3 regions of the Priestia sp. FW507-14D1A genome follow, and region 3 is predicted to be linked to each of the others. Evidence: riboswitches for the same ligand, from Rfam matches in the RefSeq annotation. Region 3 holds a riboswitch; each other region holds the start of a gene.

Region 1 (3,280 bases), on a different contig from region 3:
CAACAAACCCCACTCTCGCTATATGACATTCTTTAGCGATGAAGATGGTATCGCTCTTTACACACCAACAAATATCAATACACATAAGGCAGAAGAAATCGAAGCCAATCCGAACGTGCACGTACTATTGGGCTACAGCGGCGAAGGATATGGCGATCAATACTTAGAATTATCTGGTACAGCTGTTCTTCGTACTGGTGATCAATTAAAAGGACGTATATGGAATGATCACATGAAAGAATGGTTTGACGGTCCAAATGACCCTGAGTATGTTGTTCTTGAAATTACGCCGAACGAAATTCGCTTTATGAATGAAGGCGAAGAAACTCCTCAAACTGTTCAGCTATAATAAAAAAAGCGCACAGTGTGCGCTTTTTTTATTTTCCTACCGCTTCTTTCAATTGAGCTGCTTTTTCTTTTGGAGACGCTGCTAAGCTAATCGCGGTAATAATAGAAACGCCATCTGCACCTGCTTCTACTACTTGTTTGGCATTTTCAGGCGTGATCCCGCCGATTCCTACAATTGGAAAGTCAATATTCTGGTTTCGCACTTCTTCAATTAACTTTGTACCTTGCACTGCTTTTGCGTCTTTTTTTGTAGACGTAGGAAAAACAGGTCCCATTCCTACATAATCCGCCCCGTCTTTTATCGCTTGCTGCAGCTCTTGTACATTATGAACAGAGACGCCTACAATTCCTTTTCCTATTTTCTCTCGAACAATATGAGCTTTTTCATCTTCTTGTCCAATATGAACGCCATCTGCTTGTAAGCGGATCGCTAAGTCAAGATCATCATTCACAACAAAAGGAACGCTGTGCTGCTGACAAATTTGCTGAAGTTCCTTCGCCAGCTGATATTTCGCTTCTCCTGTTAAGGCACCCTCGCCTTTTTCACGGAATTGAAACACAGTAACGCCGCCTTCAATTGCTTCTTTCAACACTGCTCTCGGATCTTTTGTACAGTTATTGCTGCCCATTATAAAATAAACTTGCAGCAGCTTTTTGATTTCTTTGTTTGTCATTTTCCGGCTCCTTTTAACGTTGATGTACTCTTGCATATGATTCAATATCCTGCCCAGATAAAAGATAAAGCTGGTTTAACAGCTCAATTTGAAAGCTTCCCGGCCCTTCTTCACCTTTTTTCGCTGCGGCGATTTCACCTGCCACTCCGTAAAAACTTAAAGCAGCAACGCTTGCCTCGACATATTCTTTTTCTACAGCAGCGAAAGCTCCTATAATTGATGTCAGCAAACATCCAGTCCCCGTCACTTTCGTAAATAACGGGTGACCGTTGTCTACTGTATACGTTTTGTTTCCATCTGTGATTACATCTTGTTTACCGGTAATAACAATCACTGTATCTAATTTGTTCGCTGCTTTCTCAGCAAGTTCAATGACGTCTCCTTGCCCTTCTAATGAATCAACGCCTTTAATGAGCCATGACTCGCCTACTACATTCGCAACTTCAGCAGCGTTACCACGAATAACTGCCACATTTAATTCTTCTACAAGCTGACGTGCTACTTCTGTACGAAACGGTGTCGCTCCGGCTCCTACAGGATCGAAAATAACCGGCACGCCATTTTCATTTGCTGATTTTCCTGCTATTCTCATCGCTTCTACTTCTTGAGCCGTCAGTGTACCTATATTTAAGACAAGCGCTCCGGCGATTCGTGCCATGTCAGCCACTTCTTCTTTCGCATAAGCCATAACAGGTGAAGCTCCTAGTGCAAGCAGTCCATTTGCTGTAAAGTTGGTTACCACAACATTCGTAATATTATGAACAAGCGGACTTATGTCTCTTACTTTCTCTAATTGAGCTGAAATTTTACTAATATCCATGTTTTTTCACTCTTTTCATTTAGTTTTAACACTGCAAAAAAGACAAAAAAGCACCTTGCATGCGCAAAGTGCTTTGGTATGTACTCACATTCCCTGCGCTGGCATTATCCAACAGGTTCAAATGGTCAACAGGCGTCCCTGTACTCTCAGCCTGCCCCGCGCAAGCTCCCATACTATTCTTGTTACGTTTAAAGTTTACTATTAACCTTTTTTATTTGCAACCATTTCACTGTTTTGCCGATAAAATAAAGCTTCTCTATAGGCTGAGTGGCGCTTTAAAGCTTACACCATTCCTCAAAGAATAATCAAAAGACCTCCAGTAAGCTACTGGAGGTCTTCTATTCCCTAAGAATTCTATCATTTTTCCTTATGGTTATTTCTCTTGAACCGCTTGATTTCTCACAACTGTTTTTCTGTCCTTCCCTGCTCTTAAAGATAAAAGAAAACAAAGAAGCAGTACAAGTGCAGCTGATACGTACGGATAATTAATGTTTATATCAAAGAGAAAGCCTGCTACAACGGGGCCAATAATATTTCCAAGACTTGTATAAGCAGAATTTAGTCCGGCTACATATCCTTGGTCGTCTTGTGCCATCATCGACATTTGCGTGCTGATTGCCGGACGTAAAATATCTGTTGCTAAAAAAACGATAAATGTCACAACAATAATAAGCCAGTACGTGTGCACAAATAGCGTAAGTAAAATAAAAAGTCCCGTCATCATCAAGCAAAACGAAATCACTCTTTTTTCACCAAACTTATTTAAAATCCATCCAAAAATCGTAACCTGCACTACAGCCCCCGCAATAGAGCCGAACGTAATAACAAACGCAATATCTTTTGGCGTAAAGCTAAATTTATGATCAACAAATAGTGAAAAAATCGTTTCATAATTGGATAATCCAAACGATGTCACAAAAACAATAATTAAACTTAAAAAATAAGGTTCTTTATAAGAATTCATAAGCTGCAGTAGCAGCCGCTCTTCTTTTGGATTCTCATTGTTTGAAACAGTATGATTTTGTACAGGACGAGACTCTGGCAAAACAAGAAGCGTAATCACTGCAGCCAAGCCTCCTGCTACTGCGGCCATATAAAATGGTACACGCATGCCGTATTCAGCTAAAAAGCCGCCGATACCGGGTCCAATAATAAATCCTGTTGTAATCGCCGCCGTCACATAGCCCATTCCTTTAGCGCGTTCTTTAGCAGACGTCACGTCCGCTGTATAGGCCATAACAGCAGGCATAATGAGCGCGGCCCCAACCCCGCCTAACATTCTCGATACAAATAATAAAAGAGGTGTACTCACTGAACCAAAGAACCATTCAGACAAGGCAAAAACAATCATTCCCGCTACAATAATTTTCTTTCTCCCTAACGAATCTGATAACCGACCCGCTAAAGGTGAAAACAAAAATTGAGTCAGTGAAAACAC
Region 2 (3,280 bases), on a different contig from region 3:
AGGTCCAAACAAATCTGCTAGAATCATTAATACAGCTCCGACTACTAAGCCAATTAGCACCGTATTTAAAGAAAACAAATGTTCATCAATGTAATCATCAAACAAAAGTCCTAACACTCCTGCGGGTAACAAACCAACAATTACCTGCATTAAATTCAAGCGATTTGTCGGTCCAATTGGAGCAGCTGGCTTTTTTCCCAATCCTAATAAATTAATGAAACGATCTTTAAAAATAACTACTACTGCTAAGATCGACCCTAGCTGAATAACAATTTTAAATGTATTAGCTACTGGAGATGAAAATAATTCTTTGGAATTCAACCATAGGTCATCCACAATAATCATATGCCCAGTTGACGAAACAGGAGCAAACTCTGTTAAACCTTCTACAATCCCTAAAATGATTGCTACAATAATTTCCCACATAAAGCTATGTACCTTGCCTTTCTTTCAAATTAATAAGCTTATCGCTTCGTTTTACATGCTCAACTATTTTCCTAATTTGACACTTGCTTTTTTATCATAATTGTTAAAACTATGAAATACAATGTGTATTTGCAAAAAGATAAGAATCTTTAATAATTTGTAATAAAAACCTTACATGCTATAATCAAAAAACACGATATCAGCTTTTATTTACTTTAGAAAGTAGTCACTATGTTCGGTATAAATTCCGGCCCCTTAGCTAAAAATGAATCATCTAGACTATTTTTCTTTAGTGTGAAAAAATGACTAAATCATTATGTTTTTTCCATCTCCTTTACTGTCATCTATCATTTTAATCAACTAATGCTTGCTTATACGGCATATCCCCTAAGTAATTTGAAACTTTTTTCTCTCTTTACTCGTATATAGTAGTATCTTTTTTAGGAGGCTTTTTACTTATGAATGGAAATGTACGTACAATGAAATGGGTCACTGCTGGGTATGAAGCCTTGCTGGGAATTCCTTTAATTGGCGCCGGGATTGTTATGGGCTTTAGTTATACTCCTCTTTTTATTGGATTTATTCTTCATGCTATCACGCTCATTTTAGCTAATAGACGAGGGTTATCTGCGTATGGAAACATACTAGGGATTGTTACTTCACTGGTTGCTTGGATTCCATTTTTAGGGTTTATCATGCATATTATTACAGCTATTGTGATTGCAATTGATGCCGCTAGACAACGTTAATTGTCTAGCTTTTTTTATTTAAGGGTTGATTTTTTACCGAATGATGGTAAACTTAAGCCGTAAATTGAATAATTTGAATGTTATTTCTACTAGGGGTGTCTGATAGCTCAGACTGAGAGAAGAGTGCAATAAAACTCTTTAACCCTTTGAACCTGATTTGGGTTATACCAGCGGAGGGAAGTAGTCTTGAAAAGAATAGTATATGTTTATTCTTTTTTCGCCTATTCCATCGGGTTCTGTCTATCACAGAACCCGATTTTTTTATGGTTCGGTATAGCTACACTTTATGCGAAACCGGAGGAATATGTAATGTCAAAACAAAACGTATCAGTTTCTATGAAAAAGCCTTTTCCAAACAGTCACAAAGTATATGTCCAAGGATCCAGAGAAGACCTTAAAGTGCCTATGCGTGAAATTCATCAGTCTCCTACTACAGGATCTTTTGGGGAAGAAGAAAATAGTCCCGTACGTGTATACGACACGAGCGGTGTTTATACAGATCCCTGTTATGAAATTAATTTACAAAAAGGATTACCGGCTCTGCGCGAAAAGTGGATTGCAGAACGAAACGATGTAGAAACATATCAAGGCCGTACGGTTCAGCCACAGGATAACGGTTATTATGATGGTGATCCAAGAGATCAGTACGAGCGCTTTATCACTAATCGTTTACCGTTGCGCGCGAAAAAAAATCAAAATGTAACGCAAATGCACTATGCGAAAAAAGGAATCATCACGCCCGAAATGGAATTTATCGCTATTCGTGAACAGATGGATCCTGAAGTCGTGCGTGAAGAAGTAGCAAGAGGACGTGCCATTATCCCTAATAATATCAATCACCCTGAGAGCGAACCGATGATTATCGGCCGCAAATTCCACGTGAAAATCAATGCTAATATCGGAAATTCAGCTATTCGTTCAGCTATTGAAGATGAAGTAGAAAAAATGACATGGGCAACGCGTTGGGGAGCCGATACAATTATGGATTTATCAACAGGAAAGGATATCCACACAACGCGCGAATGGATTATCCGCAACTCGCCTGTTCCTGTAGGGACCGTTCCTATTTACCAAGCGCTTGAAAAAGTAAAAGGTGTAGCAGAAGATCTAACGTGGGAAGCATATCGCGATACATTAATTGAACAAGCTGAACAAGGTGTTGATTACTTTACTATTCACGCAGGTGTTCTTTTACGCTATATTCCTCTGACAGCGAAACGTACGACAGGTATTGTTTCACGCGGAGGATCCATCTTAGCGCAGTGGTGTTTAGCTCATCATGAAGAGAACTTTTTATATACTCGCTTTGAAGAAATCTGTGAAATCTGTAAAGCATACGATATTTCTATTTCACTTGGCGATGGACTACGTCCTGGTTCCATTGCAGATGCTAATGATGAGGCACAGTTCGGTGAATTAGAAACGCTTGGTGAATTAACTAAAATTGCTTGGAAACACGATGTTCAAGTTATGATTGAAGGTCCTGGACATGTTCCTATGCACCTCATCAAAGAAAACGTAGATAAACAAATGGAAATATGCCAAGAAGCTCCCTTTTATACTCTTGGACCGCTTACAACCGACATCGCTCCAGGCTATGACCATATTACATCAGGTATTGGGGCTGCAATGATTGGCTGGTTTGGGACAGCTATGCTTTGCTACGTAACGCCAAAAGAACATTTAGGTCTGCCGAATAAAGAAGACGTTCGAGAAGGCGTTATCACCTATAAAATTGCTGCGCATGCCGCTGACCTAGCAAAAGGCCATCCAGGAGCACAAAAACGCGATAACGCGCTGTCTAAAGCAAGATTTGAATTTAGATGGAATGATCAATTTAACCTTTCACTAGATCCAGAGCGCGCAAAAGAATATCACGATGAAACACTTCCCGCTGAAGGTGCTAAAACAGCCCATTTCTGTTCAATGTGTGGACCTAAATTCTGTTCGATGCGTATTTCTCAAGATATTCGTAACATGGCTCAAGAAAATGAAAAAGATGTAAATGAAGTAAGAAAAGAAGGAATGAAAGAAAAAGCTAAAGAGTTTGTTAACAGTGGTTCAAATATCTATCAATAATGAAGTAGAACAGCTTAAAGAACAAA
Region 3 (3,280 bases):
TCTTCTGCATTTTTTGCTCCAGCAGTGTTAGGCAAAAGAGTGAAACGCTTCACATCAAGCGCTTCTAATAAATTAGGCTGATTTTGATCAAAAATATCCATTCGTCTAACAGCAAATGTTAAAATTTCGGTCTCCGACTCTTCTACCGCTTGACGCTGAGTCGTAAAGTCTGGAAATTTCCCTGTTCCTAATAATAAACGTGAATTAAATGTATATTGTCCAATTTTTAACATACTCTTCATCCTCCTCCTACAAATGAAACGACTTCTAATGCATCTCCATCTTTCAAACTTGCATCACTATGTTCTTCTTTTTGTAAAATATTCTTGTTTAGCTCAACAATTACCACTCGTTCATGCAGGTTCTGAGCCTGCAACAAGTGCTGAACCGTTTCAATTTCATCTCCAACAGTAACGGTCTTACCATTAATGATTAGATTCAATGAACTCCCTCCATTACTCTAGTTAGCTGAAATGATGTAAAAAATGAATGATTCGGCTTTTTCCCTAACAAAGCATCAGCCATAATTTTTCCAGTTGCAGCACTTAATAAAATACCATTTCGGTAGTGGCCAAACGCCATGTGTAGATTCGCTATTTCAGGATGCTCTCCTAAATAAGGCCAGCCATCATTTGTTTGTGGACGAAGACCTGCCCATGCTTTTTCAAATGTAGCATCTTTAATAGCCGGCAGAAGCGCAGAAGCTTTATTCAGCAAAAATTGAATACCTTGTGCAGAAACCGTCTTGGTAAAATCATGCTGTAGCTTAGTTGCCCCTATTACGATTCTTCCACCAGTCTTTGGCACTAAGTAAAAACCTTCATCTAAAAAAATCGTTTTAGAAAGCAGTGGCTTATGACTTTGCAGAGCAATACACTCCCCTTTTACAGGAAACACCTGACCTAAATGTTCAGAAGAAATAAAGCGTTTAGCCCATGAGCCTGCTGCAATAACTACTTTTTCTCCATAAAAAGAGCCTTTGGACGTCTGTACACCTTTTACCGTTTCATTTTCCATAATAAGAGAATGAACGTCACAGTATTCGAATACATCTGCTCCGTGATACAAGGCTCCATGAGCAAGAGCCTGGGTTAACTTAGCCGGAGCTAGCTGGCCGTCTCCCGGTATTGTAATGGCTCCGTATATGTCTGGAGAAAGCCCGGGTTCTAACAAACGCGCTTCTTTTACATCGATCCATCTTACATGTTCATCCCACCGGTGATGCTGAGCGGCTTTTTTCTTTAATACGTGTGCATCTTCTTCAGTTACAGCAACTTTTAATAAGCCTTTTTGAATGAGCTCTACGTCGATGGCCGTTTTTTCTTTTAGTTCCTTCACCAGTTCGGGAAACATGCTTCTGCTCTTAATAGCAAGGTCTAAAAGAGGACCTTCTTCATCAATTTCAGCTTGAGCACCTAAAATACCAGCGGCTGCACTTGAAGCTTCACAACCAATTTGATTGCGTTCAAGAATAGCTACTGACGCTCCTTGTTTTGACAAATGATAAGCGATAGAAGAGCTGATTATACCTCCTCCGATTAACAGTACATCATAATGCTGCTTCATTTTCTCCACCTCCAGATGTCCATATATGAGAATATTGTTTAATCGCTTTAAGGGGATCTTGCGCAAGCATGACACCAGACATCACAGCTATACCGTGTGCTCCTGTTTGCAGCACCTCTTTGGCATTTACAGGTGTAATTCCTCCAATGGCAATAACCGGTATCTGCACAGCATCTACTACTTCTTTTAGCGCTGCTATCCCTCGACTTCTTAATCCTTTTTTTGAATGTGTTGAATAAATATGTCCGTATAGAATGTAGTGAGCACCATCTTTTTCAGCTTCTAAAGCCTCTTCCACAGAGTGAACTGACTTTCCGACCATGAGAGAAGGAAATGCGTCTATAACAAACGAAACGTCTAAACTATGATAGGCAAGCTGTACGCCTTTTGCTTTTAAAGCATGCGCTACATCAACTCGATCGTTCACAATAATTTTAGAGCAACAAAATGGCAGGCTTTCTAGTAAACATTGAATCTGCTTTGCCGTTTTTTCTTTTTCTCTAATATGAACGGCGCCCGCAAAAGGCGCGATAGCTGTTAAAATTTTTTGAAGCTCTTCGATTGGCTGCTTATCTGTTGTAATGACATGAAATTTAGGAATATCCACATGATCGAAACCTTTCCATTCAGAATAAAGAGAAATTTCAATCACTTCATCTTGTGTAGAGGGCTTTATTACATACAAAAAACCACTCTACAACGTAGAGTGGTTAGCATGCATCTTTATGTAAACATGATCGCCACTTCCCTACGCTGGTCCAAACCAGATCAGGTTCAAAGGGTCCGAAATACATTCGTCTCAGCTTCAAAAGCTCCCCTAGTGATTGCTATTTATTGATTTTGTTTTCGTACTTAAAATTATAACACAACTAGATGTAAATACAATATCCCTTTATGCTCTTACGGCTCTCTTCCTTTTATAGAGGTATCTTTTAGGCTTCTTTACTAAGAGGCTCGGCGCACCGCATCATTCTGCTTTTTATATGGTTAGTAATCGGTATAGTCGTCGAATTCTTCTTTGTCTTTTTCCTTTTTCCGATCCCATATAAACAGCAGGAGTAACATAATAAAAGTTAGAATATAAAAACCGTAAAAAATAAATGCTGCCACAACATTTATAAATAAAAATAAAAAACCGATGATCTGACCTGCAACAGCTACAATCAACAAAATGTATTTCCAAACTTCTGCTTTTCTATCCATTCTCTACTTCTCCGTCTTTTTGTTTTTCCCTACTAGAAACGTTCTCTTTACTTAAATAAAAACGTCCCTGCCAGTAAACCGACTGTAAATAAACCAACTGTTCCAAATGCTGAAATCCCCACGTACGCCAACATTTTTCGATAAAATTTTTCTCGAATTAACTGTACGGTTTCCACACTAAACGTTGAAAAAGTGGTAAAGGCACCAAAAAACCCAATGCCAATCATTAAAAATATTGAATCATCATAAGCATGACTCGGAACCTTTCCATAATAACTACCGTAAAAAAGACCAAGTCCAAACGCACCGAGCAAGTTTACAAACAGCATTGATACTGGAAAAGGAGGGTTTGAAACTGTTTTTGTAACTTTTAAACCCAAAAGATAACGGCATATTCCTCCAGCTGCCCCGCCAAGTGCCAAGCTCACTATGCTCATTTACTTCACCTCATGTACTTTCACTAAATTTTTTCCTGCCGCTTCACCGCATAGATAGCCTGCTAAAGCAAGAA

The links. A riboswitch is a leader RNA that binds a small molecule or an ion and turns the genes downstream of it on or off. The one in region 3 is predicted to bind thiamine pyrophosphate.
Region 1: another riboswitch for thiamine pyrophosphate. It lies ahead of thiM (hydroxyethylthiazole kinase); the one in region 3 lies ahead of AC3WJG_RS24095 (thiamine phosphate synthase).
Region 2: another riboswitch for thiamine pyrophosphate. It lies ahead of thiC (phosphomethylpyrimidine synthase ThiC); the one in region 3 lies ahead of AC3WJG_RS24095 (thiamine phosphate synthase).

The regions. Positions count from the first base shown of each region.
Region 1 covers NZ_JBYSWQ010000005.1:161,122-164,401, reverse strand. Annotated here, with positions in the region: gene AC3WJG_RS18420 (pyridoxamine 5'-phosphate oxidase family protein) at 1-349, shown strand, start outside; gene thiE (thiamine phosphate synthase) at 378-1,022, opposite strand; gene thiM (hydroxyethylthiazole kinase) at 1,036-1,842, opposite strand; TPP riboswitch at 1,916-2,024, opposite strand; gene AC3WJG_RS18405 (MFS transporter) at 2,216-3,280, opposite strand, start outside.
Region 2 covers NZ_JBYSWQ010000017.1:21,335-24,614, forward strand. Annotated here, with positions in the region: gene AC3WJG_RS25900 (undecaprenyl-diphosphate phosphatase) at 1-426, opposite strand, end outside; gene AC3WJG_RS25905 (hypothetical protein) at 885-1,175, shown strand; TPP riboswitch at 1,257-1,371, shown strand; gene thiC (phosphomethylpyrimidine synthase ThiC) at 1,485-3,254, shown strand; gene AC3WJG_RS25915 (hypothetical protein) at 3,232-3,280, shown strand, end outside.
Region 3 covers NZ_JBYSWQ010000011.1:8-3,287, reverse strand. Annotated here, with positions in the region: gene AC3WJG_RS24110 (thiazole synthase) at 1-233, opposite strand, end outside; gene thiS (sulfur carrier protein ThiS) at 239-442, opposite strand; gene thiO (glycine oxidase ThiO) at 439-1,566, opposite strand; gene AC3WJG_RS24095 (thiamine phosphate synthase) at 1,550-2,173, opposite strand; TPP riboswitch at 2,295-2,395, opposite strand; gene AC3WJG_RS24090 (hypothetical protein) at 2,554-2,769, opposite strand; gene crcB (fluoride efflux transporter CrcB) at 2,817-3,206, opposite strand.